Stieleria varia: one gene and its partner. The protein of the gene in region 2 interacts with the protein of the main gene of each other region in a pairwise test. Links are inferred from orthologs where the notes say so. Each region holds a gene or a part of one and is shown on either strand. Other genes may lie near its edges.

Region 1 (15,934 bases), 380 kb from region 2 along the record:
CAACCAATCCAACACCCACCAACCCAACTCCAACCAATCCAACACCAACCAACCCAACTCCAACCAATCCAACTCCAACCAATCCAACTCCAACCAATCCAACTCCAACCAACCCGACTCCAACCAACCCAACACCAACCAATCCAACACCAACCAATCCAACTCCGACCAATCCAACTCCAACCAATCCAACTCCGACCAATCCAGCGGCCAGCCCTTGGCAGAATCTGAGCAATATTTTTGACGTCAGTGGCAACGACATGGTCACGGCCCAAGACGCATTGATCATCATCAATTTGCTGGGGCGCAGTGCAGGCCGAACGATCGTGGTCACCAACGCCTCTGTCGGCGCTTTTGCGGATGTGAACGGTGATTTCACTGTCACTGCCGGAGATGCATTGATGGTGATCAATGCCATGCTACAAGCAAGGATGGCTTTGGAATCAGAGTTTGTATCGGCGGTTGCTCCGCCCGTCAAAGCACCCAACGGGACCTTGGACGGGACATGGCAAGCCGAGCGGATCAAGGCAAGCGATGCAGCGATTGGGATGCTTTTTTGATGGACCAATCGCTAGCCTAAGATCGGAACTCATGCGTGGCACCGGCTCCTGGTTCGGTGCGGCTGAATTCACTTATCGTGGATCGCGCACCTGCTCTTTATCGCTCGACTGCAGCGTCATTGCGCTGCCAACCAGTCGGCGAAAGACCGTTTCTCTTCGCAAACTGGCGAGGTCAACATCAACGCTTGCGATCTTGGCGAGCGATGGGTCGTTTCTCAATGCACGTCCGAGCCAGCGGATCGCCAAAGTGTTGGCTTCATCTCTGGGCAGCACGTTCTCCGTGTTATTGATTCCCGCTTGTGAGATCGCGTAGATTCCCGCAATCTGCAACTGTTCCCTTGGACCCGGTTCCAACGCTTCCGCCGCCTTTGCATCGGCAATCGCAGAATCCAAAGCCGCTAGCCTGGCGTGAATGATTCCCCGTGACGAAACGGGAGATGCCTTTGAGGGCCACGCCGACACAAGCCGATCGAGATACGGAAGTGCTTGTCTCGGTTCATTCAGACGTTCAGCGTAAACGTGAGCGACGTTTTGCAGTGCGTCGAAGTGGCTTGGATCGATCTTCAGGGCAGACAGGAAATCCTCAATCGCTCGTTTTGGTTCTTTGTCCAAACGAGCCACTCCCCTCGCGACCCAATCATTGGCGTCACGAGGCGGGATGGACATGGCTGTCAATAAATCCGCTTGAGCAGCAACATCGTTGCCAAGTGTTTGGTGAATCCTGCGACGCATCAAGACCATCCGTGTTGTGGCTCGATCAGATTCCAACACGGCATTCAAGTCATCCAGTGCAAGCTGATATTGACCCATCTGCTCGGCTGCGACCGCACGATTGAATCGAGCGGTCAGCATGTCTGGCTTGATTGCGACACACTCGGTGAAATCGCCAATTGCTGCTCGTGCATCTCCGGCACTTAGGTGGAATAGCCCTCGATTAAAGAGGATGGTCAACGATCGAGGCTGCAGCGAGTTGCATGCGTCCATACTCGCAACCGCGCTGTTCCAGTCGCCGAGTCGGGCGTTAGCGATCGCGCGATAGAACCAAAGGGCGACGTTTGTCGGTTCATTGCTCAACTGAGCGTTTGCCAGTTCTCGCAAGGTGGCCGCGTCGGTTGATCGGCTCGCTGCCAACAAACGCAGATCAGAAGAGTTGGGTTTGATCTCAGTGATGCTCAGGTCCGAAGGACCACCTTCGAAAAGCTGTCTGATTCGTAAGTCCTGCTCATTCAACATGTGGGACATTCGAGAGTCAAATGCAGCGGCAACGCGATTCCACTTCAACGCACTTTCCCTATGCGAAACTCTTGATTTCGCTCCCGATCGTATGCCAATGTCTGTTTCGGCGTCAGCCATCAAGTAGGCCAAGCGCGAAACTTGCTGACTGAGTTGAACGCGGGATTCGTGTTCCAAGTGGTTCGCGAGAGCTTCTGAGTTCCAGTCCAGGGTGGCGGGATCGATCCAGTGGTTTACAAGCTGCCTCGCGTGGCCGACGCCATCTAGCAGTAACTCCGACTCACGCCCAGGACTCGACAACGCCGTGATCGCAACGGTCGCTTCATTTTGAAAATCTTGCCACTGGAACTTTGCGTCAAACCGAGCAATCTTTTGCCCCCGCTGGTAAATCAAGAACACACAAGCCACCAGCAATAACGCGGCCAAACTGCCAGCGAATGATGCCGATGTGATGCTTGGATGCCGCGCCGACCATTTCGTCAAACGCTCTCGGATCGAACGATTCGGGGCGTGCAGCAATGGTAGGTTTTGTCGATGACAGTTCAGGTCCTCCAGCAGTTCAGTTGCGTCGCCGTATCGGTCTTCACGATCAGGAGCAACGCACCTGCTGATGATATCGGACAATCCTACCGAGACATGTTTGTTGCGAGAATGCACCTCACGTGGACTTCGACGCCGGTCCGCAATCACGCGTGATAGTTCAAACTCCTCACCTGCTCTCGGGCAATCAAAGGGGAGATGGCCAGTCAGTAATTCGTACAGAATCACACCCATCGAAAACACGTCGTCGCGGGCGTCGGGAGGGTGGCCGTTTTCGAGAGCCGCAAGCTGTTGTGGTGACATATACGGCAGTGTTCCGCCGACTATTTTTGTCTTTGGTTCGTAACTAGCGGTCGCGAGGTTAAAGTCCAACAAGAGTGCGTTGCCGTCATCACCAACAAGAATGTTGGCGGGCTTGAGGTCTCTGTGAATGATTCCTCTTTGGTGGGCGTGCGCAAGGCCTTCGGCTGCTCCGGTCACAATACGCAGTAGAGCATCCACGTAACCAAGTTTCGCGTACTGCTCCAATCCGACGCCCTCGTGCGAGGTCTCCGTTTCGTCGGGTTCGCCAGATTCGTCGACCGCTGAGGCGGGTGATGGGTTTCCCTGGACCATGCTGATTGTCGATCGGCGTCGATCAACGATCGTCGAAACCAATTCGATCGCTGGTCCGTCGAGTGAAGCCCATCGTTCGCTCAGTTGTGATAAGTCTGCGAGCGTCGTTGCTCCAAGAAATGGCATGCAAATGCATGACAAGTCGCCTTCGCGATGCACGGAGTAGACCGGAATGATGTGAGTGTGCTGGAGGCGCGCCAAACGATCTGATTCGTCCGTCGCCATCGGCGTCACTTTCAGCACGACGGGGCGACTTGCCAAGTCGGGTTGCCGGGCGAGAAACACGCGGGAGAAAGCGCCCTCGCCCAATCGCTCTCCAAGTGGATAGCCGGCGAAAATGTCTCCTGTACGCGGATACTTGACGCTCTGAACCGCCAAATCTTCTTTTCGGAACCGGCGAGTCGTCGACATTGCCCTACCGGATTCACCGCTGCCCAATTTCAACTTTGGCCAACGTGACCCATCAATGCCGTAGCGACCCGCAATCTCCATCGGATCGATATCTTCGCCCGCTCGTCGTCGCAAACGATACTCTTCAAAAACCAATTGAGTGCGGTGTGTTTCATCGCAAAAAACCTCCGGAAACGATTCCGTGTAGATTGACGCCTGCGAATTCTTTCCCTCCTCAAAGGCACGCTCCATGTCGATCCGGCAAAGCTCGGTGACCACTGCGCTGTGCGCGGGGTCGTCGTCGGGGAGAAGATAGTCGCTTAAGTCAACGACATCCTGCGACCGATCACGCTCAAAGCGAGCCAGCAGTTCTTCGACTTCGCTGCTTGCGTCGGTGGTAATCGTGTATCGCTTGTCAATCACTCGATATCCAACTTAGTCCGGAGGCGTGCGCGGAAGGACTGCAGGATGCGTTCGACGCTGCGTCGTGAAGTGGAAACTCGCGAAGCAATTTCGTCGATCTCGTATCCATCGATACGGTAACGAGCGACCTCGCGATGAAGTTCGGGGAGTGTCTCTAAAACGTCTTCGATCGTCAGACGCAGCACATCACTCGCGTCTGCCGACTGACCGAGATCGTGGTCGCCCAACAATTGGGTCTTGCTGACATCACGCTTGATGGTGCGGTGACGTTCCGCGATCAAACGCACTTTGTTCAGGGCGATTACCAACAGCAATTTCCAAAGCTCCTCACCCTCGGGGATCATGTAGTGGCCATCGGACACTCGCCGAAAAAACGTCCGAAACACTGACTGGACGATATCCTCCGCGTCGACGCGAGTGGAGAGATCGTCGCCGCTGTTTCGCCCAGCCAAATCCATCAGCCGTTGTGCGTAGCGGGTGTACAGGGCCGTAGCGGCATCGTCCTCGCCCGACTGGAATCGAACGAGCAGCGATGCGTCGCTGAAACGCGTCGGTTTTGATGGTGTATTGTCTGGCATCTGGGAATTGTCGGAGACTGCCTGTCCGTATTGTAGAGTGGCATTGGCGATGGGCGCACGCCAAAAATCCTGTCTAAATCGGCAAGATTTCTCCACAGAGCGGCAGTGTCACACTGTCATTTGGCTGTTGACAGTGTGACCGTGTGTCCTTCCAGCCAGGTCGGTGGTTCGACTTTGGCGGCGAGTTTCTGGATGACGCTTTCGGGGACTGCCGCCTCACGGTTGCGGTTTTGTCGCAGCAACACGCTCAGCGGTGGTTCCAAGTAGACGAGGTGAATCTGTGCGTTGTAGTCGGCGAACAATCCGGTCCAGCGGGACCGTGTTTGACGTAGCAAGTTGGTGGCATTGAAGGCGAATGAGGTCCCCGATCGCAGGTGCTGCCGACAACGCTCGGTCGCGGTTTGGATCACACGGCCTTGATCGTCTGTCGGATCGATGTTGAACTCTTTGCGAATCTCGTCCAACGAAACGACGGGCAAATCGGGGTGATACTTGGCGAGCCACGTGTCTTTGCCACTACCAGGCAGGCCACACATCATCGTCACCGAGCAAGCAAAATCCTCGTGCGGGACATAGAGCAGGTTGGGTTCAGGTTGCTTGAAATACAGATATCTGGCGTGGTCGGTGGCAAAGGAATACGGTCGGTCCAAGCACTCGTTTTCTTCGGCGACGAGTTTCCAGTAGAGAAGATTTTCTTCAGGCCTGGAATCAGATGTCGTTTTGCGTCCTCGTGTGTCGGCGAGTGCGAACAGATACAGCAGTCGGTTATTGCTCAGCCATGACATGCGAATCACTTCGCCAGCAGGATCATCACGCTCCACGAGAAACGCAGGGCGACCGTGATATCGCACCAACGAGCAAACGCGTTCGCGATGGTCGAGCGGACAATCCAACTGTCGTAGGACGTTGCGAACCAAGTGTTCGCCCCTGACTGCATGATGGGGAGAACGAAGGTGCCCAGATTCTGGATCGAAGATCGTTGTCGCCGGCTTGGCCGCGTCATGAAACAATGCCGTCAGCAGCAACAACTGCCTATCGGACGAATCGAGTGATGCCCATTCATCGAGTTGGCGAAGCTGTTGGCAAACCATTTTGGTGTGCGTCCAAACATCTCCTTCGGCGTGCCATTGCGCATCCTGCTGGCACTCTGCCATGGCTTGCGACCAAGGTTGCAACTCCGCCCAAGCGATCACTTCGTCTTGGCTCAGTCGTGTGAGTTCACTCCAGTTCATGACCAAATGTCCGCGGTATCGACGAGTTCGTTCGGTGTGATCGCCTGTTGTTGCCAGTGTGTGCTTTGTTTGATCTTTTCGACGAATTCGGGACGGACATATTTTGCCCTGCCGGTCACTCGATCAGCGTTCTCGGTGCGTAGATAGATTCCCTCCATCAGGTTGTCCTGACTGCCGGTCATCGGATTGTCGAACCTCGCGCCAAACGCTGATGGTCCGATGAGTGAATCCAAGTCGGAGCGTTTGACCTGACCACGGTGAACAATGGGGACGGTTTCGATGCCCGATCCATCGAGTCTCTGCAGTCGATCCGTTAGTGTCAGAAACAAACCGGCGTTCTTGTCATAGATGTCAAACTCAAAGAAGTAATGAGGCAGCTCGCGATAGTAGATCGAATGTTTGGCGTACATCCACTCACCGTACAAGATGAATTGTTCGCCGAGTCGTTCCTCCAATACACCGCGTTTGACCAGCGTCCATTGCTTCAACAGATCGTACTGTGGGTGCATGCCTTCGGTGATCAAATGCCCGCGGCATTGCAGCAGCAGTTGTCCGTCGGCAAAGTGGATGCCGACGTTGGTGCCGTCGATCTTTTCCTCGACGATCAAAGAATCATCACTAAGAAACCCGTCGGATTCCCGTTGACCGAGGTGCCGGTCGTCAGCTGTCCCGCGTGACCCAAACAAGTGCGGCGTCCGCGGGTACTTTACGAAGTCGCCCTGCGAAGCGCCCATGATGATCCTCGTGGTGGAAAAAGTTCGGCAGGATGGTTGTGTGTGGACACAATAGACCAGTCTCTGGTTCACTCTTCACGTAGTCGAGCCTCTCCGAGGCTCGAACCTTCGCGTCTCGGGGCAACGTGCGGAAAATAAGTGTCGCGAAATCCACGTAGCAATCATCGCTTCGCGTGATTTTGGCAACGAGAGTGGACACTTATTCTCCAAGCCGACCACGAAGTGGTTAAACAACATAGCCTGGGGTCGCGGCGAAGCCAGCGCACCCCGGGTTAGCTCCGATAGCTGCGGAGCAGCGACAGCATACAGCATGGGGTGCCAACCCCATGTTTCTGCAAGCGAGTCCACCCAGAAGCTGCGGAGCAGCGACAGCATAAAACGTTTGGTGTAGACCACAGCACGCGGTGGTCTGGATGCAATCTGTCGCCGCTCCGCGGCTTGTTGGCGGCGTCGGGCGGTGTTCACCTGGGGCTCGCGCCCCAGGCTGTATGCTGTCGTCGCATCCGCGACTGAGGGGATTGCTGGGAACGTGAAGAATGAACCGGCGATGACCGCTTCACGGTCATATGCAGCAACAATACTTTTCACGTTCGGAGAGACGCGACTACGTGTCAATCCAGCAGGAACAGTCCGTATTGCCAGACCCAGTGCATGGTGACGATGACGATCAGGTTCCAGAGCACGAAGAATGCTTTGGTGAACCAGACGGGGTAACGCTTGGGGCCAAACGCGGTGTCCAGGGCGAAGAACGTGGCTCCGCACGCCATGAACCAGGCGACGATGGGGGAACGGAAAAACGCCGCCGCGATGGCGACTTCGCACAACATGATCGCAACCAACAGCAGTTTGGCTGGAATTGCACCAATCATCACGGCGGTCGATCGTCGGCCAGCAGCCAAGTCGGCATCCAAGTCCATGAGTTGGCCGAACAGGTGACTCTGCATTGCGAAGAGCATGCTGAAGACCATTGCGGCGGCGTTGATCTGGGGAACACCACACAACCAACTGGCCAACACAAAGATCAGCAAGTAGCCCGACTGGTTGAGCAAGTCCAGGACAGGTTTGGATTTGAATCGCAACGTGTTGTACGTCCAATTGACCAACACCACTCCGGCAAACCAGAGCAACATCTTTGCACCGCCCAGCCAGCACATCGCGATCACAAAGGGGACTTGGACCGCCGCGATCCAGGCCGGCAGGTGACGGCGAATGGTGGCGTCGGGGCGAGCACCAAAGAGCCAACTGTCTTTACGGTCATTGATCGAGTCGCTGGCGACGTCGCCCAGGTCATTCCAGCCGTACAACAACAATCCCAGGGGAAAGCAGACGTAGGTGCATCCGAGCCAGAACGCGGGCGAGTGGAACATTTCCCGTGTCGCCAGGGGCAGCACGTAAAACCAAAGGTGCGTCGGCCAAAAACCCGGTCGGGCGACTTTGATGACCTGCACGCATTCGGAGATCACCCGTCGAGTCGTCGACCTCTCGGTCATCAGAGCGTCAGACCACCGTCGACGCAGAGGAGTTGTCCGGTGGCCATCTTGGTGTCAATGGCCAAAGCCAAGACGGCGGTCGCGATGTCGTCGGGCGAAGATGCCTTGGGAATCGGGTATCCGGCGACCATGGCGTCGATATCCCAGCTCGGGTCTCCTTCGCGGATCCACCGGCTGTCGATCGGTCCGGGCAGAATCGCATTGACGCGAATGGCGGGCGCGAGGGATTTGGCAAAGGATTTGGTCATCGTGTTCAGGGCGCCTTTGGTGGCACAGTACGCGATCGACGAACCGCTGCCGGTCAGTCCGGCAACGCTACTGACATTGACGATAGAACCGCCATCTCCCTGGGCAAGCAACACAGATGCCGCTCGCGTGACGAAGAACGGTCCCTTGAGGTTTACCGCCAACATGCGATCCCACATCGCTTCGGTCAAATCATCCAGTTGCTTCGCCGGAATGAAGCTCGTGGTCGCGGCGTTGTTGACCAAAACATCCAAACGACCAAAACGTGATTGGATTTGACCGATCATCTCGACCACGGACGCATCGTCGGAGACATCGCATTGAATGCACAACACCGTTGCACCGCGTTGCTCAGCACCGGCGACCGTTTCCATCGCTTCGGCCTCGCTCCGTGAGTAGTTGACAACAACATCGAATCCACGTTCGGCGAGTTGCCAAATGCAGGCTCGACCGACCCCGGTCCCTGAACCGGTCACGAGTGCGACAGGGCGATCAGTGGCGGATGGAGTCGATGTCATTGGGTGGACTCACGAGCGGTGATGGAAGGATGGAACACCAACGGCGTTTTGACGTGCCGAGTCGCGTTTGACGTGGACGGGAATTCTGGCGAATCCCATTACGAGTCGATTACGAATCGATTTCGACGCGTTCGCCTTGTTCGTCGCGGCAGTCCATTTCCAGGTGCTCGGGATACAGGCCTTCGCTGCCGAGGATTTGGACGGTCATCTTACCGACGTCTTCCATTTCCATCACGCTGCGACGTTTTTGGTTATTCAGGTGAGCAGCGACGGCGTCATTGACGCGAATGGTGACACGGCGGATGTGTGAGTTACGGACCGCCAGTGCCAGCATGCGGACGACTTCGATCGACATGCTTTCGGCGGTCTTGACCAACCCGCGACCTTCGCAGCAAGGACAATCCTGATAGATGCTGCGTTTCAAACTTGGTCGGATACGTTGCCGCGTCATCTCGATCAGGCCGAACGGGCTCGTGCGGAGGATCTTGGTGCGGGCGCGATCGTTGGCCATGGCGTCGCGTAAGGCTCGCTCGACTTTGCGACGGTGGCTTTCTTTTCGCATGTCGATGAAGTCATTGACGATCACGCCGCCGAGGTCACGCAGACGCAACTGGCGTGCGATCTCTTTGGCGGCGGCCAAGTTGACGCGAAACGCGTTTTCTTCGGCGGAGTCGTCACCACGGAAGTTGCCGCTGTTGACGTCGATCGCCACGAGTGCTTCCGTGGGATCGATCACGATCGAACCGCCCTCGGGCAGTTTGACTTGCCGTTGATTGATTTTGACGATCTCGGTTTCGAGTTTGTACTTGTGGAACAGGGGCACCGAGCCGTCGTAGAATTTCAGACGATCGACTGCGCGAGGCATCACCATCTTGAGGAACTCACGAGCGGTCTCGTAGGCTTCTTTTTGGTCGATCAGGATTTGATCGATGTCGTTGTTGTAGATGTCACGAATGGTGCGAATGATCAGATCGCTTTCTTCGTACAGCACGCCCGGTTCGGGATTGGTTTTGACGCGACGTACGATCGCGTGCCACAGACGCAGCAGGTACTCCATGTCGCGTTGCAATTCATTTTCGCTACGACCGGCACCGGCGGTGCGGACGATGAATCCGAGTCCCTTGGGCGGGTTGATTGAGAGTAGGCAGCGACGCAAGCGTTTGCGGTCGTCGTCGTCTTCGATCTTGCGGCTGACACCGACGCGGCCCAGTGCGGGCATCAAGACGAGATAGCGACCGGGAATGGAGATGTACGTGCTGAGCGTGGGGCCTTTGGTTCCGATGCCTTCTTTGATCACCTGCACGAGGACTTCGTCGCCGCGTCGAAAGATTTCTTGGATGGGCGGCTTGTTGCGGGGGCGGCCGCCTTTGAAGGCACGTTTGCTGCCACGTCCCGATTCGCGGGCTCGCTTGGCTGCGGCTTCCGCCATTTCATCGGACTCCCGCATGATCTCTTCAGGGTCGTAACCGCCTTGGCGAAAGTACTGGGGTTCGACATCACTGATGTGCAGGAAACCGTTGCGTCCGACGCCGAAGTCGACGAAGGCGGCTTGGATGCTGGGTTCGAGATTGACGATCTTGCCACGGTAGATGTTGCCCGCAAAAGCTTCCACGCTCTTGCGTTCAACGTACAGTTCGTCCAGTCGTCCGTTTTCCAAGATGGCGATGCGGCTCTCCTCTGGTTGGAGCACGTTCATCAACATTTCTTTTCGCATTTTGACACCTCTGGGGTGGTTGACCGAGTCTGATTCAAATTCAGAACTCGAAGTGAATTCGTGTGTTTGGTGATCGAGCCGATCTGCGCTCCGCGTGTCAGGCAGGTCGAACTGGCTCGTGGTGGTGCCGTCAGGCAGGATGTTTTCGTTGTGAGGCGATTTAGGGTGTGGTGTGTTGCTGGCTAGTGTTGTATCGGGGGGCAATGGTGTTCTCGTTAAGCGTTCAGTTGGCCGTTGGCGGATCGCTCGCTGGGAGCGAAGTCGCCACGGCAAGGGGAGCGTCCGAATTGGGCTCGCATTCTTTAGCGAGGATCACGGCCGATCTCGTGATCTTGGTGCCACGCTCGATCCAGTCGCTAGCGGACAAGAGATCCAGCACATCGCTCGGACGTAGCGATGCGGCATCGGCGGCGATGAGCGAAAACATCAGCATTCCGTTTTCGATCATCACGTTGTTGATTTGTTTTTTCACCGAGACGGTCAGCGGCTTGTCCTTACGCATGATCGTCACGGTTTCTTGACCGAGGAACTGTTCGATGTTTGATCGCAGTTCGTCGGGACTAACGCCATCGGGCAACGCGACCTGAAAATCGCTTCGCTGCAGTTTGGCCTTGCCCGCCTCCACAGGGATGCGTTGCACGCTCTTGATGGTCAAGCCGGGCTGATGGTCATCGGCCAGCCGATCCAACAGCACTTGTGGGGCCAGCTCTTCGGCCAAGTCGATTTCGACGACTTCGTCCAGACTCTCGGTGCCCAACGCGAGTGCGGAGGGGAAACCAACGCGTGGCTTGGGGTGAAAGCCTTCCGTCATCGACAAGTTCAACTGGGCACGCCGCAGCAGACGTTCCCACAAACGAGCCAAGTCACGGTGGCTGGTCCAACGCAGAAGGTCCGTTTTTGAAAAGCGAATTCGATACCGAACCCGCAGCAACTCAGGTGATTCCTGAGCGTCGTCGTTGTTCGTGATTTCGAGTTCGGGTGATTTCATTTCAAAGCGTTTGCGAAGTCTCTCTCCACAGGATCAATGTTCTTTGCAGCCGTTCACGTCACGATCAACTCGGGGACAAGTTCTGACAATCGATCCAGCAAATACAGGTCGACATCTCGTGCGGCCTCCAGAGACATCACGCGAGCCGCAATGGCTTGACACTGTTCGATGGATACGCTGCGGATCGCTTTCTTGACTCTCAAGAGAGCCGAAGGAGGAACGCTCAAGTGGCGAACGCCCAAGCCGATCAGCAACAGGGCGCGTCCCGGATTGCTGCTCATTTCACCGCAGACGGAAATCGGCGTTTGGTGTTGGTCGGAGATCTCGACGCTCTGTCGGATCAGTCGCAACACAGCCGGGTCGCTGGATTGATACAGATCGGCGACGTACTCGTTGCTACGGTCGACGGCCAAGGTGTACTGGGCCAAGTCGTTGGTACCGATGCTCAAAAAGTCGACTTCGCCGATGAAGCGATCCAGCATCACGACCGCCGCAGGGACTTCGACCATCATGCCGACGGGAATGTCGCTGCGATGTGGGATACCGGATTCCTCCAGGTCTTGCGCGACGACGTTGAGCAGCATACGTGCTTGGCGAAGCTCACCGATGGTGGTGATCAGCGGGAACATCACGCGGATGTCACCGTGGACGGCGGCTCGCAAGATGGCACGGAGTTGGGGTCGAAACAGATCCAGATTTCGCAGACTCAGGCGGATACTGCGAAGTCCAAGGAACGGGTTGTGTTCTTGTTCGGCGAGCGGTCGATGCCCCATCTTGTCGGCGCCCAAGTCGAGGGTCCGAATGACGACCGGCCGGCCTTCCATCTCGCGGACGACTCGGCTGTAGGCTTCGTAGTGGTCTTCTTCGCTGGGTTCTTCGCTGCTTGCGAGATACAAGAACTCGGTCCGGTACAGCCCGATGCCGTCAGCACCGCGTTGCAGGCAAGTGGCGGTCTCGTCGGGGAACTCGATGTTGGCGCTGAGTTGAATTCGCACGCCGTCGATGGTCTCGGCGGGAATGTTGGCGAGTTCTGAAAGCCGCGCCGTGAGGTTGCGACGCTGTTGCAGACGTTTTTCGTAGCCGGCGATGGTTTTTGCATCGGGATCGATGATCACGCGACCGCGATCGCCATCGACGATCACGCGAGTGTTATCGCTGACAGATTCGATGAAGGAACCGATGCCGACGACGGCGGGCAACTCGAGTCCTTTGGCGACGATGGCGGTGTGACCACCGGGACCGCCGGTCTCGGTGCAGAAACCTTGGACGTATCGCCGATCCAAGTTCGCCGTTTCGCTGGGCGTCAAGACGTGCGAAAGCACGATCACCGGTTCGGTCAAATCGCTCAGCGGCTGGCGAGTGACGGCGCCGAGCTGGAACAACAATTGCTTTTCGATGTCGATGACGTCTTCGGCGCGATCGGCCAGCAGCGGGTTGTCCAGCCGTCTCAGGGCGGCGGCATAATGGTTCAGAACACGGTTGACCGCATAGGCGGCCGCGTGATGTTCCACTTCGATGCGTCGCCGCAGTTCGGCTTGCAGTCGCGGATCATGCAGCATCTGCAATTGAGCGGCAAAGATGTCGCCGGTGTGCTGTCCGGCAACGGCTGCGGTTTCCAAGCGGCTCTCTTCCAGCTTCTTGGAGACTTCGTCGACCGCGGCACGCAGGCGCGCGTACTCATCGGCCACTTCTTTGGCGGCGATCAGTGAGCGGGGAATGCGATAACCATCGGCGTCCAGAATCAGGGCTGGGCCAATCGCAACTCCAGGCGAGACGGGGATTCCTTGTAGTTCGACCATCGTTGGTCAACGGACTGCGGCACGCGGTATCGCATCTCAGCGCCGGACGCTGCATTCCAGGATTCGCTTGGACAGCCTGTTTCGTCGTCGATGTCGTGGTAGCAGATGACTGCTCGACAAGTTTGCGAGTGACAAGTGTTTTGGCGGCAATGAGCTGTCCGGCGAGTTGTCGGACAGGGTGTTCCCGTGGCAGTGTCGTTGATGACCGCCTCGCACCGGAGATCGGGGCAAGGAGGACATCTTAGCGATTGATGCGGCACGAACCGATCCATCAGCTTTGTGTTCTTGTTGTGTATTAACTTTTTGAGCGAACGCGATCGTCCGCTTGATCCGAAATGCACGGATTGGGCGTCAGCCGTTAGGTTTCCCCTGCGGGCTCGGCACCTCTTTCTGACTCTATGTGGCTCTCTAACTCGGTGGGCTCGTCGAACGCCGACTCGAACAACGCTTCGATCGCATCCAATGCCCTCTGGGCATCTGTGCCTTGAGCGGTCACGAACAATTCTGTTCCTTGCGCCGCCCCCAGCGTCAGCAGTGACAGAATGCTCTTGCAGTCCACGGCTTCTCCGCCACGCCCGATCATGATCTGCGACTGATGCTGATTAGCCAGCCGGACCAGCATGTCTGCTGGCCTGGCGTGCAAACCTTGGTAGTTGCGAACAACGACGGTGCGAGACAGAGGTTGGGACATCAGCCGGATGCAAATTGGTTGTCGTCGGCTTCCTGCAGCAACTGACTGATGTCGTCTGCAGTCTTGCTTTGTTTCAAGAAACGACAGAACGTTTCGTCACGAAGCTGTCGGGAAATGTTTTCCAGTGCTCGAAGGTGATCACCGGGCCGTTCTGGAGGGCTGATCAGCAGGAAGAAAAGCTGAACACGCTCGCCGTCGAGCGAGTCGAAATCAACGCCTTCTTCGCTGACACCCACCGTTCCGACCAGCTTCTGAACACTGGGATGCTTTGTGTGGGGCACGGCAACACCGCGACCGATTCCAGTACTACCAAGCTCTTCTCGCTTCATGATGGCAGCGATGATCTCGTCACGTTGATCCGCGGCGACTTCGCCAGAGTCCAATAGACTCTGAACCAGTTCCTTAATCGCTTCTTCTTTCGTGACCGCCTTTAACTCGGCTTGAATCGACTTGGTGCTGATAAAATCTGCAAACTTCATGGGGTGTGGTTCCTCTTTTGGAAACATGTACCTCTCGTCAGCGCACTAGACCTCTCATTCGTCACGCCCCTCGGATCGATTCCGATGTCGGTGGTGAATGAGTGCAAGCGAACCACGTGGCGGCAATGCTCCTGTGGGCGTCCGCCAAAGTACCGCGGCAATCGCGAGGGCCGGCTGTGCCGACTGTTCTCACGATTCCTCGGCTTCGGCAGGGGTATCTATGGGATTGTCTAAATGTTTGTGTCCAGTGGCGCGGTGGCCGGTTTTCTTTTCTTTCAATCGACGAAGCTGCTGCTCCATCTTAGGAATCACCGTATCAAGTGCGGCAATCACCGTTGATGCATCGGCAGTGGCAACGCAGTCGTCGGCGTGTTCGATCGAGGCTTGGATTTCCACCTGCGGCTTATCCAAATTCTCCAAGTCCACCGTCACTTCGATCGCATTGATGCGGTCGTAAAGCCGACGTAGCTTGGCTACTTTTTCCTCAATGAGCTGTTGATCTCCGGGCTGAAGATTCCCGTGACGCGCCGAGACACTTACCTGCATTGTCGTTTTCTCTCAGAAGAGTTTTCTCTTCCCTCCTCGGAGGGGACTCGTTGGCGCGACCGCGCCCACAATTCAAGAGCATACGCGAGAATGGGTTTCTCGGGTAGCGATCATTTCCACCAGCTTATCAGCTTTCCTCGACGGGCAATGGGGTGGGATGCCGTTTGGCGTCTGGCGTTCCACGTCCAACCGTGGTAGTTTTCTAGGTCTCAAATCAGGACCAGACCGCTTGTGGCGTTCCACCATCCGCCTCCTCGCAAGGTCAGGGGGGGCGAACCGCTCGTGGAGAGGCTGGCCTCTGTTTTGCAAGAAAACCCGCTGAATTCGCAGGATTTGAGAGAACAGTCGTCCAGGCGATCCGTTTTCGCCGCGTTCGGCACCGTGTCCATTTTCCCCTCTTCCACACCTTCACCCCCCAAGACCGTCCATGGCCCGAAAGGTCGTCAATCGTAAGGAAAAAGCTGCCGAAGCCGAAGCAGCCGAAAAAGCGCTTGTCGCGAAGAAAAAAAAGAAGTCTTCGTCGAAACGCTCCAAGACCGCCGAAAATGTACGCTTGCGACTCTACTGGGGCGTTTTCAGCCAAAACCTGAAGCGTGTCGCGGTTTTTGATTTCGACAAGAAAAAAGAAGCCGAAAAACGGGCCAAAGAGCTCAGCAAGGGCGGCAAATCGCCTCACTTTGTTCAGAAAGTGAAAGAAGAGATCAAGGTCGAGTAAACCTGCCGAGTAAACCTGTCGAGTCAACCCGCAAAGGTTCGCATGTCCCACTTCATCGGTTTGCCGGGTATCGCGATAAAACCATCCCGACTCGGATTTTTTCCGTTGCTTGGTTTTGTCGCCGCATTGACCTGCCTCTTGTCCCCCGGCGTCATGCATGCTCAGTCACCAGCGGAGTCCTCCGCAAATCGACCCGACGCAAATCGACCCGACAAAGAGACCGTTTTGACTCTTTATCACGCTCACCAGCATCGCGGCGAAACTGGCCAATCGCTCTCGTACCGCATCATGTCCCCGGCGGTCATCGAGCCGGGCAAGCGTTACCCGCTGGTTTTGTTCTTGCACGGTGCGGGTGAACGTGGCAGCGACAACGCCAAACAACTGGTACACGGGGCCGCTGAATTTGCCCGCGACGACCGGCGTCAACAATACCCCGCGTTCGT
Region 2 (16,456 bases):
AAACCCGATCTGGAGGCGGCGAAAAAGTACGGTCTTCGTTATGTCCATCTACCACACGGCTACGACGGTGTGCCGGAATCGCGTGTCTGGGAACTTGCCAAAGCAGTTCAAACTTTGGATGGCCCCGTCTACATCCACTGTCATCACGGCAAGCATCGAAGTCCGGCGGCGGCCAGCGTTGCCTGCGTCGCGGCGGGACTCGTCAAGCCAGAAAAAGCAATCGAGATCCTTGAACTCGCTGGCACGAACAAGAATTACGTCGGTCTGTACCAGTCGGCTCGCCAGTCGCGTCCGCTCCCAACAGCAGAGCTCAGCAGTTTCTCGCCCGAACTCCCCGAAGTCGCTGAGGTGCCCCCGATGGCAGAGGCGATGGTGGGGCTGGGGCACACTTACGAGCACATCCAGTTGATCGCGGGATCGAACTGGCAGACCCCCAAAAAGCATCCTGACCTCGATCCTGTCCACGAGGCGTTGTTGTTGCGCGAGCACTACACCGAACTCTTGCGGACGCCAGAAGTGAACGCAGAGCCCGAAGAATTCAAGCGGATGCTGCGTGAGTCAGAGTCCGCGGCCCGGAAATTAGAGACGCTGCTTTCCCAGTGGCAAGCAAGTCGCAACGGCCAAACGCTGCCCGCTGAGGTACCCGCCGAGATTCCCGCTCAAGCCAAAATCATCGCCGACAACTGCAAAGCTTGCCACGTGCATTTTCGCGACGTGCCGCTCAACAAACGATAAGACGACAACTCGATCAAAAACTTCACTGCAATCGATTCCCTGCATCAATTCAGAGCGGCCTTATTCTCTTTTCGGGTTTGTAGCTTAGCCGCCAGCAATCGTTCGACGCGAGAGGCTCAACACAAGTCGCCGCATGCCGACGTCGCCCAGAAAGACAATGCAACTGAGCAGAACCAGTCGAACTAAGAATGACTGCGTGAATGTTCCGTCTACGCCTAGAACTCGGCCTGAAACTGACTTCGGAACAGGACTCCGTCGTCGCCGACAAGAATATCACTGGTGGTATTCTGCAGCGGGCTTCCATCCAAATAGGTTGCGTCAAAGGAACACTTGATCGTCGATTTGGCCAGAGGGTACCAATTGAAACCGGAAGCAATCTCGCTTGCTGTGCCAAAATCACCGGCAACTTGCGAGTACCGCAAATTCAAATCGAGCGTTTTGGGAATGATGAATCGTCCGCCTTCAGCATAGAAGCCATGTTGAAAAAGATTGGTTTGTGGCAACACGCCGTCTGCCGTGATATCGTCAATCCAACGTAAGAAGACTTCGGATGTCGCACTCCAGCCGCGATACTTCCAGGACATATCGACACCGTAGAACCACAAGTCGAAATCGGACACGGTTGTTCCAGCGGCGAGCGCCCCCGTCTGAGTCAGTCGAGTTCCGTCGGAAAGTCTCAGAAAATCGGCTTCATCGAGAGGGATCCCCGATTCGTTCCCAGCTTGTGGCGAATACACCAGCGAGTGTCCCAGTCGCCACAAGGGCGAAGTGGTGCCATCGAAGTCGACGATTTGACCGCCGAAGTCGCCGTTGGGGTCAACGTAGCTGGTCGCCGCGAAGGTGAACCGGGTGTCGGTCACGGAGTTCGGCAAATTCGCCGTGCGATAACCATTGCCAACCATCAGCTCGTAGTGGCCATGCTTTGCAAATTGCCCGATGCCCCAGATGCCGACCGTCCGATCGGGGCGGAAGAAATCATTGGCCATCGGACGATCGATGAAGCGGGTGAGCCGCGCGCCCAACAACCATTGGCGACTAGCTGAAACCTTTCGTTTGCCCATTTGAATCTGGAACTGATCGGTCAGTTGCCATGCCCACCAGTAGTCGAAAAAGTCAACCGTGTCCCCGCCATCCGTGTCGCCATCGAGCTGCACAAAGTAGCTGAGACGCGGATCAATGGCATGGCCACTCAGCGTCAAACGTGCACGTTCGATATCAAACGCATTGCGGTTCCGGATCGGCCTCGTCACGCCCGCGTTGTCGGTCCATGATTCCGACTGTCGTGAGAATTCGTGGTGTCGGAACTGAATCCAGCCGTTCGCCCGCAAGTCGAAAGGATGCTCTTGTCGATCAAACGGTTCAATCCGCCAGCCGCGGTTGTAATCGACAAAGTAGTTGAGTTTGCGTGACTTCTCGCCCAAGGCTGCCACGTCACAGCTTGCTTCCACCGGTAGCTCGGCCACCAAGGCGACTCGTTCTCTCATCCCCGGTGTGCACGAGTCGTCCGATACATCCGAGATCAGTCCAAACGCCAGCTCGGATTCATCCAAACGCTCGCGAAGGTCAGACAGCAAATGCGATTGCTCTTCAAGCTGCTGTTGTAGCTGCTTGATGGTTGCGATCGATGTGTCGGACTCAACTGTTTCGAAGTTTGGATTAACTGCGGACGGATCATCAGCCGACTGAGCCGCGGCAATCGGTGCCGTCATGAATAGCGACAATCTCAGTGTGAGCAGCAGCCCAAACGTCCTGAGCGACGCGGCTCGAGGACGCGAATACATCATGGTGAATCCGTTCACGTTGTTTTTTCGGGGTGAGTTCTTCGTCGGAGCTACCCGCTAAAAACTTCTCGACCAGCTCGCCACGAGCGACCAGTCGGTTTCAAGTTGAATTCCATCCAAGTCTTGATGCAGCATCGGGATGAACTCAACGTTCAGCAGGTGTCCGCTTACCAGTGCCGCAGCTCCCAGTCCGAGGTTGAGTGTGTAGCCGCCGCGGAAACTCTCGACGTTCGTGCTGATGACGGCATCCGGCGTCATGGGATCAGCACCGTCATAGTTCGTGCGCCACAGGTTCTCGATACGAATGCTGGTCGACAGATTTCGGCCGACCAGATGGCTGTACCAAGAATTCAGACGGAACTCATCACCAACGGAATAGTCTCGGTAGTTTCGGCCGATTGGCAGATCAGTTTGAAGTTGCGATCCGAACGATCCAAACTCAAAATACCGTTTCCAGGTCACTCCGGGGCGAGCGTTGAACGTTCCTGAACCCAGACGCATCGGGTACGGCAAAGGTTGCTCGACCGCGCCGCCTGTCGGAATCGAAGTGGTTCGAAAAATGTCTCCTGTCGGAACCGAGCCACCCAGATTGAAGAGTAGATCGTCGTCTTCGTCGCTATACAGACGAAGTAGTGCGCCGATGGTTGTATCGCCAAATCCACTGTTGTGAGTGGTAAATGAAGTGCCGGGACCTGCCGGATTCATCGGTCCACGAATGTGGTCCATCGTGATCGAGGGCAGCATGAGCATCGCATAAAAAGTCACATCCTCAGTCATTCCCCGCATCAGATGAACCATGTGCATTTCGTGGGTCATGTTGGTCGGCGACGCACCTCGGTTGGTAACGGGGTTGCTGGTCGCCCCAAAGGCAACGGCGTCGGTGTCGTTAAGGCGTTGAGTCCCGGCCCGATTGCCATCCATGTACATATTCATGTACCGATACTCGACCATCCACTCTCCGGGATCATGAAGGTGATCACCTATCAACGCGGCAGGTGCGTGCTTATCTGCACGCCCGCGAAGGCCATCGTGGCCGTAACTGCTATTAAGACTGACGACTACGAAGCATATTGCTAGCACTACTTTCGACATCATTGCTTCCTTGCTGGTGCAAAAAATCCAGCCTGCTCCTCACTTTGATTTCGTCGACGCTCTGGAGTCACTCTCGCCAGTTTCAAAGGGAGACAGCACCCCGTGAAGCGACGGCAATCCTGAATGACCCGCACAATCGCCAAATTCCCAGAGCCGCACTTCAACGAACCAAGGTGCGTCAAGACGCCACCAAACTGCACGACGCATCGTTGCTCGACCGCGATCTTGCAGCAACATCAAAGCGGTGTCACTCTTCGGACTCTGCTAGCCGGTAGCCAACGCCTTGTTCGGTGATGATCAACCGGGGGCGAGCGGGTTCGGCTTCGAGTTTCTTTCGCAAGTTGGCCACGAAGACGCGGAGATAGTGACTTTCGTGTGTGCTGTGTGGTCCCCAAATTTCTTTCAACAGATTGCGGTGTGTCATCACTCGGCCGGCGTTTCGAGCTAGTAACGCTAAAAGATTGAACTCCTTTTTGGTCAACCGTACTTCGTCGTCATCGAGGAATACACGTCGCGAATCCAATTCGACACGCAACCGCCCATGACGGTAGATCTGCGATTGGGTTTCCGAGCTGCTTGATGTCTTTGTGTGGTGCCGAATCGCGACTCGCAGGCGAGCAAGTAATTCTCCGACTCCAAAGGGTTTGGTCAGGTAGTCATCAGCACCCGCATCGAGCGCGGCAATCTTCTCTCGTTCTTGGTCGTGTGCGGAAACGACAATGATTGGAACAGTCGACCACTCTCGTATCTCGACAATCAATGACTTGCCATCGCCGTCGGGCAATCCCAAATCGAGAACAATCAAGTCCGGAGGTTCCTGGGTAATCATTCGTAATCCACCCTGAATCGTATCCGCTTCGGCCACGCGATAGCCTTCGGCTCTGAGACTCGCTCGCAGAAACTTTCGGATCGGTGCTTCGTCTTCGATCACTGCGATCAATCGACCATCGGCTAGATTGTCAGTCATTGTTCGGCACCGCTGATTAGCGAGTCTTCGGTGTGTTCTCCTGCAGTCGGTGGCATTTCGTCGGCGACGAGTTCTAGCCGAAAGACGGCACCCCCAGATTCTGCGTTGAAAACCGAAATCTTTCCACCATGAGCATCCATCACCGCTTTGCAAATTGCTAGCCCCAAGCCGACGCCCCGAGAATCCGTGCTGGATTGTTCTCCACGTTGAAACTTTTCAAACACCCTTTGTTCATCCCCTTTTGAAATTCCCGGACCGTGGTCCGCGATTTCCAGAATCGTTCGCTTGCCCTTTTGCCGGCCACGAATTTCGATCTCGGATTCAGCCGGTGAATAGCGACAAGCGTTTTCCAGCAGATTGATAAACACTTGCTCGATCAAAACACTGTCGCAATGCGCCATCAACATCGACGGCTTCAAGTCAATCCGAATGTTCCGCGAACTCAAGCTGTGTTCGAGTCGGCCGAGGGCTGATCCTAGCAATTCCTCCACGGGAAACCACTCTTTCGAGACCTCGACGTGTCCTGATGAAAGCTGCGTCAAACGCAATAGGTTCTCAACCAGACGAGACAGCCGTGCGGACTCGTCGTGGATCGTTTCAAGCAGTTCGTGCTGTGTCGCAGTGTCTAGTTTTGAATTGGCATGCAGTATACTGCTGGACGCGCCGCAGATAACCGCTAATGGAGTTCGCAAGTCGTGTGAAAGAGACGTCAGCAACGTGCTGCGAAGTTGTTCCTTTTCAACCGCCGACGTCGCCTCTTGGCTTTCGATGGCCAGCCGATCTCGTTCCAATGCTAATGCCAACTGCGAAGCGTAAGCTTCCAGAACGCGTCTGGATTCGGGGATGAACAACGGCTCCACATCTTCGGCTTGAATCGCTAAAACTCCCATCGCTCCCGCGGGCGAGAGCAGAGGTAGGTACGTAGCTTGGGACGCGGCGAGCGTTTCGGTACCTCGCCCGGCAATCATCTCGTGCTCAAATGCCCATCGAGCAACGGCCAGCTCTGATGGGTCTGCTGCAAACGAAGCTTCACGATGAAAAACGGGCCTCAACGTTCCGTCGTCCGGCAGCAACACGATTGCCTGCAACTGAAAGAGTTCGGAAATCGCTCGTTCGGCTTCCGACGCAAGAAACTGTTGTCCGCTGATTCCTGAAAGCTTTCGCCCCAATTGGTAGAGAGCTTCGGTCTGGCGAGTGTTCCGCTGCGTTTGCCAAAGTGTCTCGCGCAATCGGCGCGTCAAGGCGGTCACGATCAGGCCAACAACCGCCATCACAGCGAACGTCACAAGATACTGCGCATCATCGACCACGACGGTGTAGTACGGGGTGGTAAAGAAGACGTCGAACAGCAGAACAGCACCCATCGAGGCAACAAACGCGTGCCAGCGTCGATACCGTAGCGCCACGCAAACGACACCGAGCAGGAATGCCATCACGATATTAGCTTCCGAGGCACCTAGCCGATCCAACAGCCAAGCCAAGCTGGTGGCCAAGCACAGAATGCCAACCGTGCCGAGCCATCCAAACAGTTTCGATTGCGTCGACGCCGATGGGGCTCGAGTTTCGGGGTCGTTGCCTACCATCGAATCGCCAGTCGCCTTACCGCGAATCACATAGATATCGACTTCCCCACTGTCCTGAATCAAGCGATCCGTGATCGACGCACGCTGACGAAACCAACGGCGAGAAGCGTCCGACTTGCCGATCACAATCTTGGTGACGTTTTTTCGCTTAGCCAGGGACAATGTTTCCGCTACCAGATCGTCGCCAGCCAGCGTGACCGTCTCGGCTCCCAGTCGCTCGGCCAACCGCAGGTGGTTCACCAAGCGGTTGCGTGCCTCGGACGGTAGTTGTTGTGTCGATGCGTTTTCGATGTGCACCGCAACAAGTTCGGCTTGAATAGCATTGGCTAATCGTTTCGCCGAGCGTATGACGGAGGCGGACGAAGGACTTGGACCGACGCACACCAACAGCGTCTCGCCCGTCGGCCAGACATCGTTGCCTCCGTGTCCGTGACGCGCTGTTTCCACATCGGCGTGAACGCGTTCGGTCACACGTCTTAAAGCAAGTTCTCGGAGAGCGAACAGGTTCTCTTTGCGAAAAAAACGCTCCAGTGCCCGTTCGACCTGCGCCGGCACATACACCTTGCCTTCTTTCAGCCGAGCGAGCAGTTCTTCTGGTGCAATGTCGATGATCGTTAATTCATCTGCTCGTCGGAAGACATCGTCTGGGACGGTTTCACGGACGACGATTCCGCTGATTTTGGCGACGATGTCATTCAGCGATTCAACGTGTTGGACATTGCACGTTGAATAAACGTCGATACCGGCTTGCAGCAGTTCCTCGACATCTTGCCACCGTTTGGAGTGCACCGATTGCGGCGCATTGGTATGAGCCAGTTCATCGACCAAGATGATCTCCGGCTCGCGCGATAGTGCGGCGTCGAGATTGAACTCTTGCAGCAGTGCTCCGCGATGGTTGACTTGGCGTAGTGGCAATTGCTCGAGGCCTTCGAGCGACGCCTCCGTTTCCCGTCTCCCGTGCGGTTCCACGTATCCAACGACCACCTCGTGTCCATCAGACTTAAGACGCTGGGCTTCTTGCAGCATCGCGTACGTTTTCCCCACACCCGCCGCATAGCCGAAGAAAATCTTCAACCGGCCTCGTCGCTTGGCCGCCAAACCGTCGTCGCCTTCGGTTTGCAGTCGCGCCAACATTTGTTCGGGAGTGGGGCGATTGTCTTGCATCCGCCTATTCCTTATCCGCAATCGCTTGATCGAGCGCAATGTTCAGCGTCAAAACATTGACGATCGGTTCGCCGCCAAGGACCACCAAAGCTCGGCCATTCAAGTTGTCTTGAATGAGCGATTCTACAACGGACAAAGGCAAACCTCGGCTCGCGGCCACTCGGTCGGCCTGCAATTTCGCTGATGCCAACGAAATATGGGGATCCAAGCCCGAACCAGATGCCGCTACCAAGTCCGCAGGTACCTTCTGCCCACTCTTCAGATTCAGCTTCGCGATGCCACCTGCAGCTCTCTGGGTCAGCGCCGGGTTGGTCGGCGATAAGTTGCTGCCTCCTGTTGCACTGGCATCGTAATCGACTGCTGAGGGACGTGGCCAAAAGTAGCCCGGGCGAGTGAACGATTGAGCAATCAAACGTGATCCAATGACTTCACCCGTCTCGTTGCGGATCAGACTTCCTTGCCGTGATTCCGGTGCGGCGACCATCGCAAAACCCAAGATGACCGCCGGGTAGATCACTGAGCAAATGACGAGGCTCGAGACGGTCAGTCTCAAAGATGAAAAGAAGTTGTTCATCGTTCTATCCTATCAGTGTTGGTTGGTGAGTGGGACTCGGGGATGATCCGGATTCATCAGCCGTTTGGGCGTTAGCCCCGGTTATCCTGCTTCATCAGGGTAGCGCCCAAACGGTTGATACAAGCAGACGGAGTGATATGTCGGAATCTGATCAAGCCAGACCTGTGGCAACCAAGAGGAAATCGATTGCCTTGATGCCCACGAATGGCACGATGAGACCTCCGAGACCGTAGATCAGTAGATTGCGTCGCAGCAAATCCGCTGCTCCCATGGCCCGGTAAGGAACGCCACGAATCGCAATTGGGATCAAGCACGGAATGACAATCGCGTTGAAGATGACCGCCGAGAGGATGGCACTGCGTGGAGTCGCGAGTCCCATCACGTTCAAAACAGCAAGTTGGGGCAGCGCCACCATGAAGATCGCGGGGATGATCGCAAAGTACTTGGCGACGTCATTGGCAATACTGAATGTCGTCAACGCACCACGCGTCATCAGCATCTGTTTGCCGACCGAAACAATGTCGATCAACTTTGTGGGGTTCGAATCCAAGTCGACCATGTTCCCCGCTTCTTTTGCCGCCTGCGTTCCCGTGTTCATCGCCACCGCCACGTCGGCTTGTGCCAGCGCCGGCGCATCGTTGGTGCCGTCACCCGTCATCGCGACCAAGCGACCATCTTGTTGGTACTTGCGAATCAACTCCAGTTTGGCCTCGGGAGTTGCTTCTGCGAGGAAGTCATCAACGCCCGCTTCGGCTGCGATCGCTGCTGCGGTTTGGGGATTGTCTCCAGTGATCATGACAGTTTTGATACCCATCTTGCGAAGCTCACCGAATCGTTCCTTGATCCCTCCTTTGACAACATCTTTCAGATAGATCGAACCGAGTACGCGTTCGTTCTCGCAAACCACCAACGGTGTCCCTCCTTCGCTGGCAATCTGCTGGACGTCGCGTGCGACCTGCTCGGGAAACTCACCACCTTGATCCTCCACGTGCTTGCGAATGGCGTCAGTCGCACCCTTGCGTATCTGTCGACCGTTCACGTTCACTCCGCTCATCCGTGTTCGTGCTGTAAACGGCACGAACTCGGCTTGCGATTCCTCCAATTCACGCCCCCGTAGTCCAAACTCACGCTTGGCCAAGACGACGATGCTACGGCCTTCCGCTGTTTCGTCCGACAAGGAAGACATCTGAGCGGCATCGGCGAGTGCCGCAGCGTCAACGCCCGGAGCAGGTCGGAATTCGGCCGCTTGGCGATTGCCGAGTGTGATCGTCCCGGTCTTGTCCAACAACAGCACGTCGACATCACCGGCAGCCTCGACGGCTTTACCTGACATGGCCATCACGTTGGCCTGTCCGAGGCGAGCCATGCCAGCGATTCCAATCGCCGCCAGCAGGGCACCAATCGTTGTCGGTATCAGACAGATGAGCAGTGCGACCATGGTTGGCACATCGATCGTCACATCGAAATAGCGGGCAATCGGGTAAAGCGTCGAGCAGACCAGCAAAAACACCAGAGTGAACCCTGCGAGCACGATTGTAAGGGCGATTTCGTTCGGCGATTTCTTACGCTGCGCGCCTTCGACCATCGCGATCATGCGGTCAAGAAAGCTTTCGCCTGGCTTGGCCGTGACCCGAATGACCAGCCAGTCCGAAATGACTCGCGTGCCACCGGTCACCGCGGAACGATCTCCACCGCTTTCGCGAATCACTGGGGCGCTTTCGCCCGTCACCGCACTTTCGTCCACGCTGGCAACGCCTTCGATCACTTCCCCGTCCGCTGGGATCGTTTCGCCGATCCGCACCACCACTAGATCACCAACGGTCAATTCAGAAGAAGGAATTTGGCGACCGAGTTTCTCACCTGGTTTGGCAACCAAGGTCGCCATGACGTCGGTTTTGGCACTCCGCAAAGAGTCCGCCTGCGCGCGACCACGTGCTTCCGCGACGGACTCTGCGAAGTTACCAAACCAAACCGTTAGCCATAGCCAGACGGTGATTGCCAAGAAATATTCAAAGCCAGCGGTGTCATTAGCGGCCGCTGCAATGGTTGCCAGCGTTGTCAGGGCAGCTCCCAGTTCCGTGACCATCATGACTGGATTGCGCATCATCGTGACAGGATTCATCATCGTGACCGCCCGGCCGACCGCCGGAATCAGCAGTTTTGGATTGAGCAGAGTGACTGCGTCCCTGCGTTTCTTCGCAGGGCTCGTACAGTGAGGTTGTGCTGTAGTACTCATTGTTAGTTCGTTTGAAAGAAGTTGAAGTAACGGTGGTGTCGACTCTTCGTCGACAAGCATCCCAGCGTCAGCCAACGGCCGACGCCACTTTGTGCATGCCCTACACTGCCGTGAGAAACTCAGCGATCGGTCCCAGCACGGCGATCGGCAGAAACAACAGGGCTCCAACGATCAGAACAGTTCCCATGAGAACGACACCAAACGTCGGCGTATCCACGCGAAAGGTTCCTGAGGATTCAGGAGTCGCTCGCTTGGCAGCCATCGAGCCGACGATCGCCAGCGGAGCAATGATCGGGATAAAACGGCCCAGCAACATCACAACGCCAGTCGCGACATTCCAAGGCACCGTGTTGTCGCCCAAACCTTCAAAGCCAGACCCGTTATTGGCCGCCGCCGAACTGAATTCATAGATGATCTCGCTCAGACCATGACTGCCGGGATTATTTAGAGCGGCCAGTCCCCATGAGCTCGACGCAAAGATCGCGGCTCCGCCCAAGATGAAGAAAGGGTGCGCCAACAACGCCAGGATCGCCAACTTCATCTCGCGGGCTTCGACCTTGCGTCCCAAGTACTCCGGCGTTCGTCCGACCATCATCCCCGCTAAAAAGACCGCGGTGATCACGTACAAGAACATGTTGATCAGCCCCACGCCGACACCACCAAAGATTACGTTCAACCACATCCCTGCCATCGGAAACAAACCGGTCAACGGATTGAGGCTATCGTGCATCGCGTTAACACTCCCGTTGCTGGTGGATGTCGTGGACACAGCCCATAACGCGCCTGCGGTCGTGCCGAACCGCAGTTCCTTCCCTTCCAGGTTCATGTCCGCTTCAACGGGAAGCCGAGCAAACGCTTGCGTCGGCTGACTTTCGAGCATCGCCGCGGAGCCTACAAAGACTGTGTAGATAACCAGCATCACGGCAAACACAACTGCGGCATGCTTGATTCGATTCGTGATCCAGCCAAACATCCAAACCGTCGCCATGGGAATCAAGATGATTGCCATGTTGGTCAGCACGTTGGTAAAGAAACTCGGATTCTCCAGCGGGTGCGTTGAGTTGGGACCGAAGAATCCTCCGCCATTGGTGCCCAGTTGTTTGATCGTCACAAAGGCGGCCACTGGCCCGCGGGCAATTGTCTGGGTTGCACCTTCCAGTGTCGTTGCCACCGCAGCACCCTCTAGCGTCATCGGCGTGCCGAACAACACCAGCAAACTTGCCAGCACAAACGCCAACGGCAGCAAGATCAATCCGGTCGCTCGCCACACGTCTTGATAAAAATTGCCCAAGTTGGTTCGACCCGAAAGCCCACGACAGAGCGCCGTCACCGCAGCCAATCCGGTTGCCGCACTGACGAACTGCAACCACATCAGTGCCCCAAGCTGGGACAGGTAGCTCATCGAAACTTCACCCGAATAGTGCTGCAAATTCGTGTTGCTGGTAAAGCTGGCTGCGGTATTGAAAGCAAGGCTCGCTTCCAGCCCTTCTTTACCGTCGGGATTCAGAGGCAACCATTGTTGAGTTGTAAGGATCGTGAACACAACCACGAACATAAACACGTTGAACACGAGCATCGAAACGCAGTATTCCTTCCATGTTTGACCTTTGGAAGCAGCATTTCCTAACACACCAACAGCGAGTGAATCAAAGCGATTCGGTGGTGACGACGAGCCCATTGAGTCCATGGCCCAACGCATGTAGCGACTCAGCGGCCATGAAAGCGCAATCGTAGCCCCGATGATGATCAACGGAATGGAGAGTCCTAGCATTGTTTTCCCTTTGACTTAGAATCGCTCCGGCCACAGGATGACGAATCCCAGATAGCCGAATGCAAAGACGGTGGCAGCGATGACGCAGATGTTCAGCAACATTTCCATGGTTTAGTCCTTAAAGTCGCTCGCAAAGAATCGCAAAACCAAACAAGCTGGCGAACGTTACGATCCCCAACGCAAACATGATGAACCACTTGTTCCTTTCATCGGATAAGTCTAGGAATGCCCGTATTAAGTGGGGCTCAAGACTCTCGACGAACACATCAAGAAGGTGTCAAGATCGCGAGCAAGACGTGGTAAGCGAGGCGGGGGCTCCGCCAAAGGGGGCGATGGCATTGAATGAGCAGCGAGGCTGAAATGGCGTTGCCCCCACCCTGTTCGCCTCGAAATTGGCCCTGGAGCATGGAGTCGAGCAGTCGTTTGCTCGTGGCATAGCATGTCAATCCGCTCGTCAGCTTTTTATTCGTTGCAACAAATGTCGTCTTGACGAACGAGAATGCTTTGAGCAGAATCCGCGGAATGGAAAGTACAGTCAAAGCCGCGGACGCGAGTGCCATACCGTTCGATTCACTCTCGCAAAAAGTCTTTCTGGACCTGTGGAAGACGTACGACATCTTGAGGGGCATTGAAAACGAATGCCTTGCGGACTTTGGAATATCGGCTCAACAGTACAACGTACTGCGGATTCTCGAGTCGAACCTCCCGGCCCCAGTCCCGACGATGGAGCTAAGCAGGCAAATGATTTCAAAGGCGCCCGACATCACGCGGATGCTCGATCGTCTTGAGTCGCGGAAGTGGGTCCGGCGGACTCGACCTCGGGCCAACCGCCGTATTGTGGAAGCGTCGATCACTCCGCAAGGTCTCAAGTTGGTGAACGAGATGCATGACGCGATTCTCCAAATGCACCAGCGGCAAGTGGGGCATCTTAAGAAGCGAGAAAAAGAGCAACTGATTGATTTGCTGAAGATGGTGAGAAAGCCCCATCGGAGCGCCAGCGAGGGATGGCTATCGTGAGCGCGACGGCAGATGCACCCAGTCCAAATGCGACCAGTCCAACGGTCGTAGTACGAATGCTGGTTTCCTTGCGACGCATGATGCCATTTTTGATTTGGCTGGCAGGTTTCTATTTTGTTTGGTCGCTGATCGTGATCATGGGCGGGCACTGGAGCACCGTCATTTCACACTGGCCGATCGCGTTGGCGATGTCATTCGGTTCTTATGTTGCTGGGTCGACGCCGATGGGAGGCGGGACGGTAGGGTTTCCAGTACTTGTACTGATCTTTGAAATGCCCGGTTCGCTAGGCCGAAATTTCGGGTTGGCGGTGCAGTCGATCGGCATGGTCTCGGCCAGCATCTACATTCTCAACGCCCGTCGACCGTTGCACTGGCGATTGTTGGGGGCTTCGATGCTTGGCTCCTTGATCGGAACACCGATCGGAGTCGCCTTGATCGCCCCGTTCATTCCCGACCTGTGGGTGAAGCTGTTGTTCGGCGTGGTGTGGGCAAGCTTTGGGATCATGCACTTGGTCAAGCTCAAGGAGTTGATTGCTGCCGAAGGGATAACGCAGCACTGGCGTCGGTTTGACTTGCCGATTGGCTTGAGCATTGGGTTGGCCGGCGGCATTGTGGCGTCGATTACCGGAGTCGGTATCGACATGCTCGTTTACGCCACACTCGTGCTCCTGTATCGAGCTGACTTGAAAATCTCGATCCCGACTTCCGTTTGCCTGATGGCTTTCACTTCGGTGATCGGAATCATGTTCAATTTGCTGTTGGGAACAATTCGACCAGACATCTATCGCGTTGAACCCGAGGTATTTGCGAACTGGTTGGCCGCTGCACCGGTCGTCGCACTGGGCGCGCCGCTTGGAGCCGTTGTCGTGGAGCTGATCTCTCGCAAGCCAACGTTGCTGATCGTATCCTCGCTATGCATTGGCCAATTCGTCTGGACCCTCATTCACGAGCGGGTCTCCAGCCTGACGCTGATGGCCGCATTCTTGGCGGTCGTATTGTGCAATGGAATCTTCCACGTGCTTTACTCACTCGGGCATCGTCCGGAAGCCTACGATGACGAACGGTAATCGCTGATAGTCCTCCAAGCACAATTCCCAAGAGCCAGATCGGCTCGCCATCGCCTCCGTGCGTGTTTTGGAGGCAACAGCGTCCAAGCAGCAACCCGATGCTCAGCCAATACGGAGATAAACTGATCCGGCGAGGGTCGCATTGAGCCTGGCCGACCAACTCAAAAGAACACGCAAAACTTGCGATTCAATTTACAAGAGACCGTCCGTGGACAGGGGCGATAGGGAATTTGGTTGAATGGGTGTTTATGCATCAAGTTTGGATTTGTAATTGGCCTTGGCCCCACCTGAATAATACGGTTCAATCATTGGGTTTTGTGGCAATCGATCCGTGCAATTCGTTTGCGAAGGTTCTTTCTGTGACCCGAACAGTTCGTCAATCCCGTTCTGCGACCAGGAGCCCACCTCGACGATTTCGTAGGCGGGGCTTTCTGTCCTCTCGTCAGCCACGTGGTTTAGCTCCAGCCGAAACGTTTGTGCTGTCGTTTCTAGCGTTGATCATGTTCGGAGCGGCTGTTTTGCGATTTGTCCCCGGCTTGTACGTGGATGAAGGTCTCAATTGGACCGATGCGATTTTTACGTCCACCAGCGCCGTTTGTGTCACAGGCCTCATTGTTGTCGATACCGCAACGTATTTCACGCCGATGGGGCAAGCGTTCATTCTGCTACTGATCCAACTCGGCGGACTGGGGATGCTTGTTCTGACCAGCGTCATCATATCTGCTTTGGGTGGGCGACCCTCGTTGAGCACTGAGAATCTTGCCGTTGGTGCGAGACATATGCTGCCTCAAGTGACCGCAAGAAGACTCATATTCGATGTTGTCCGATTCACATTCTTCTTTGAGGCGGCTGGAGCGATCATGCTCTACGTCATATGGGGACCGCAACTCGGGTGGACGGATTCACTTTGGCCAGCGATTTTCCATTCCGTGAGCGCCTTCTGCAACGCCGGGTTCTCGACGAACTCGGCTTCGTTGATGGGCTTTCAACATTCCCCTGCGACGATCGTTGTCGTCTCAGGTTTGGTCATCGCTGGCGGCCTGGGATTTATCTCGATGGAAGAACTTCACCAGCGGTTCATTCGCAGGAATAAAGCGGTGCGTCGCTTGTCAGTCCACACCAAGCTTGTTCTGGTGGTCAGTAGCCTGCTGCTGTTTGGTTGTTGGCCGATATTTGCGGTATTTGAATGGACCGGCGTTTTGTCAGAGATGTCGATGGTGGATAAATTGACGAACTCTTTTTTTCTAAGTGTGACGCCACGCACCGCCGGTTTCAACACGATTGATTATGGAGCGGCATCTGACAGCACAAACTTCCTTACCATCATTTTGATGATGATCGGCGGCTCTCCGGGATCGACTGCGGGCGGCATGAAAACGACGACCTTTGCTTTGCTCGGGCTATTGGCATGGTCTCGGCTTCGCTCCCACTCGACGGCAAGTTTTGCTGATCGCTCAATTCCTTCTGAGACCATTCAGCGAGCGACGGGTTTGTTTGTGATCGCGATTGGAATCGTCGTTGTTGGCGTGTTTCTGCTTGCCTCCATCGGTGATGCCTATGGCGCAAGTGAGCCGTTTATTGTTCGATTCTTTGAAGTTGCGAGTGCGTTCAATACGGTCGGGCTTTCCATGGGCGTTACCTCGGAGCTATCCACGCCATCTCGTTGGGTCGTCATTTTTCTTATGTTTGCCGGGCGAACCGGTCCGCTGTCGATTGCGGCAGCTCTTGTCATTCGTCTCACCGCAGGTGGCCGCTATCGCCTTGCCTACGAAGATGTCGTTGTCGGTTAAGCCCTACTGAAGAGTTGGAGAATCGCATGAAACGCTTTGTCGTTGTTGGTCTGGGGAACTTTGGATTCACGGTCGCCAGATCGTTGTCCGAGAACGGGCATGATGTCATTGCCATCGATCTCGATGGTGAGGTGATCGACCGTTTGGCGACGTTTGTCACACGAGCGGCAGTGGGTGATGCCAGAGATGTGGAGACACTTCGTCGCGTCGGTGCGACCGATGCCGACGCAGCGATCATCTCAACAGGTGATGATATTTCGTCAAGCATCTTGGCAACGATGGCTCTGCACGATGCGAACGTTAGAGACATTTTTGTCAAGGTCGTGTCCAATGACCACGCTCGTGTGATGCAGAGGATCGGCGTCACCGACATCGTTTTTCCTGAGCAGGACACGGCCAAAGCGCTCTCCGCACGCATCAGTGGTTCGGCGCTGTTGAACTACGTCAAACTAGGGTCCGGTTTCAGCGTCCAGGAAATGGGAGTTCCGAGCAGTTGGTATGGCAAATCGATTCGTGAACTTCAGTTGCGACAAAACTACGACATTTCCATTGTCGCCTTGCACGATGTCCTGACTGACAGAATGACTGCGACCCCGGACCCAGATTATTTGCTGAAAGACTCCGACACACTCCTCGTCGCTGGCGACGATGCGGCACTCAAGAAAGCAGCAAGCGTGAA

Evidence for each region.
Region 1: the proteins of Pla52nx_RS30965 (region 2) and Pla52nx_RS29770 interact in binary tests that used the Escherichia coli proteins (3 or more experiments, as listed by UniProt). The link is inferred for Stieleria varia from one-to-one orthologs.

Annotation. Positions count from the first base shown.
Region 1 is NZ_CP151726.1:8,779,727-8,795,660, reverse strand. Bases 12,491-15,279 are described here. They hold Pla52nx_RS29770 (PTS sugar transporter subunit IIA), read right to left. Parts: upstream 14,231-15,279; coding sequence 13,751-14,230; downstream 12,491-13,750. Other genes in these bases: Pla52nx_RS29760 (hypothetical protein), read left to right, coding at 15,204-15,279; hpf (ribosome hibernation-promoting factor, HPF/YfiA family), read right to left, coding at 14,420-14,776; Pla52nx_RS29775 (HPr family phosphocarrier protein), read right to left, coding at 13,419-13,751; ptsP (phosphoenolpyruvate--protein phosphotransferase), read right to left, coding at 12,491-13,060. Outside these bases: Pla52nx_RS29825 (matrixin family metalloprotease), read left to right, coding at 1-560; Pla52nx_RS29820 (protein kinase domain-containing protein), read right to left, coding at 633-3,761; Pla52nx_RS29815 (RNA polymerase sigma factor), read right to left, coding at 3,758-4,339; Pla52nx_RS29810 (AAA family ATPase), read right to left, coding at 4,456-5,571; Pla52nx_RS29805 (RNA ligase family protein), read right to left, coding at 5,568-6,305; Pla52nx_RS29800 (UbiA family prenyltransferase), read right to left, coding at 6,917-7,795; Pla52nx_RS29795 (SDR family NAD(P)-dependent oxidoreductase), read right to left, coding at 7,795-8,559; Pla52nx_RS29790 (Rne/Rng family ribonuclease), read right to left, coding at 8,669-10,273; Pla52nx_RS29785 (TIGR03936 family radical SAM-associated protein), read right to left, coding at 10,497-11,261; more of ptsP, read right to left, coding at 11,315-12,490; more of Pla52nx_RS29760, read left to right, coding at 15,280-15,491; Pla52nx_RS29755 (alpha/beta hydrolase-fold protein), read left to right, coding at 15,534-15,934. UniProt on the Escherichia coli protein: Seems to have a role in regulating nitrogen assimilation.
Region 2 is NZ_CP151726.1:9,148,161-9,164,616, reverse strand. Bases 4,372-7,682 are described here. They hold Pla52nx_RS30965 (sensor histidine kinase), read right to left. Parts: upstream 7,323-7,682; coding sequence 4,572-7,322; downstream 4,372-4,571. Other genes in these bases: kdpC (potassium-transporting ATPase subunit KdpC), read right to left, coding at 7,327-7,682; Pla52nx_RS30970 (response regulator), read right to left, coding at 4,372-4,575. In the rest of the region: Pla52nx_RS30985 (hypothetical protein), read left to right, coding at 1-735; Pla52nx_RS30980 (porin), read right to left, coding at 951-2,534; Pla52nx_RS30975 (transporter), read right to left, coding at 2,574-3,449; more of Pla52nx_RS30970, read right to left, coding at 3,856-4,371; more of kdpC, read right to left, coding at 7,683-7,896; potassium-transporting ATPase subunit KdpB, read right to left, coding at 8,048-10,132; potassium-transporting ATPase subunit KdpA, read right to left, coding at 10,233-11,903; Pla52nx_RS30945 (potassium-transporting ATPase subunit F), read right to left, coding at 11,919-12,011; Pla52nx_RS30940 (MarR family winged helix-turn-helix transcriptional regulator), read left to right, coding at 12,426-12,920; Pla52nx_RS30935 (sulfite exporter TauE/SafE family protein), read left to right, coding at 12,917-13,987; Pla52nx_RS30930 (TrkH family potassium uptake protein), read left to right, coding at 14,236-15,777; Pla52nx_RS30925 (potassium channel family protein), read left to right, coding at 15,804-16,456. UniProt on the Escherichia coli protein: Member of the two-component regulatory system KdpD/KdpE involved in the regulation of the kdp operon. KdpD may function as a membrane-associated protein kinase that phosphorylates KdpE in response to environmental signals.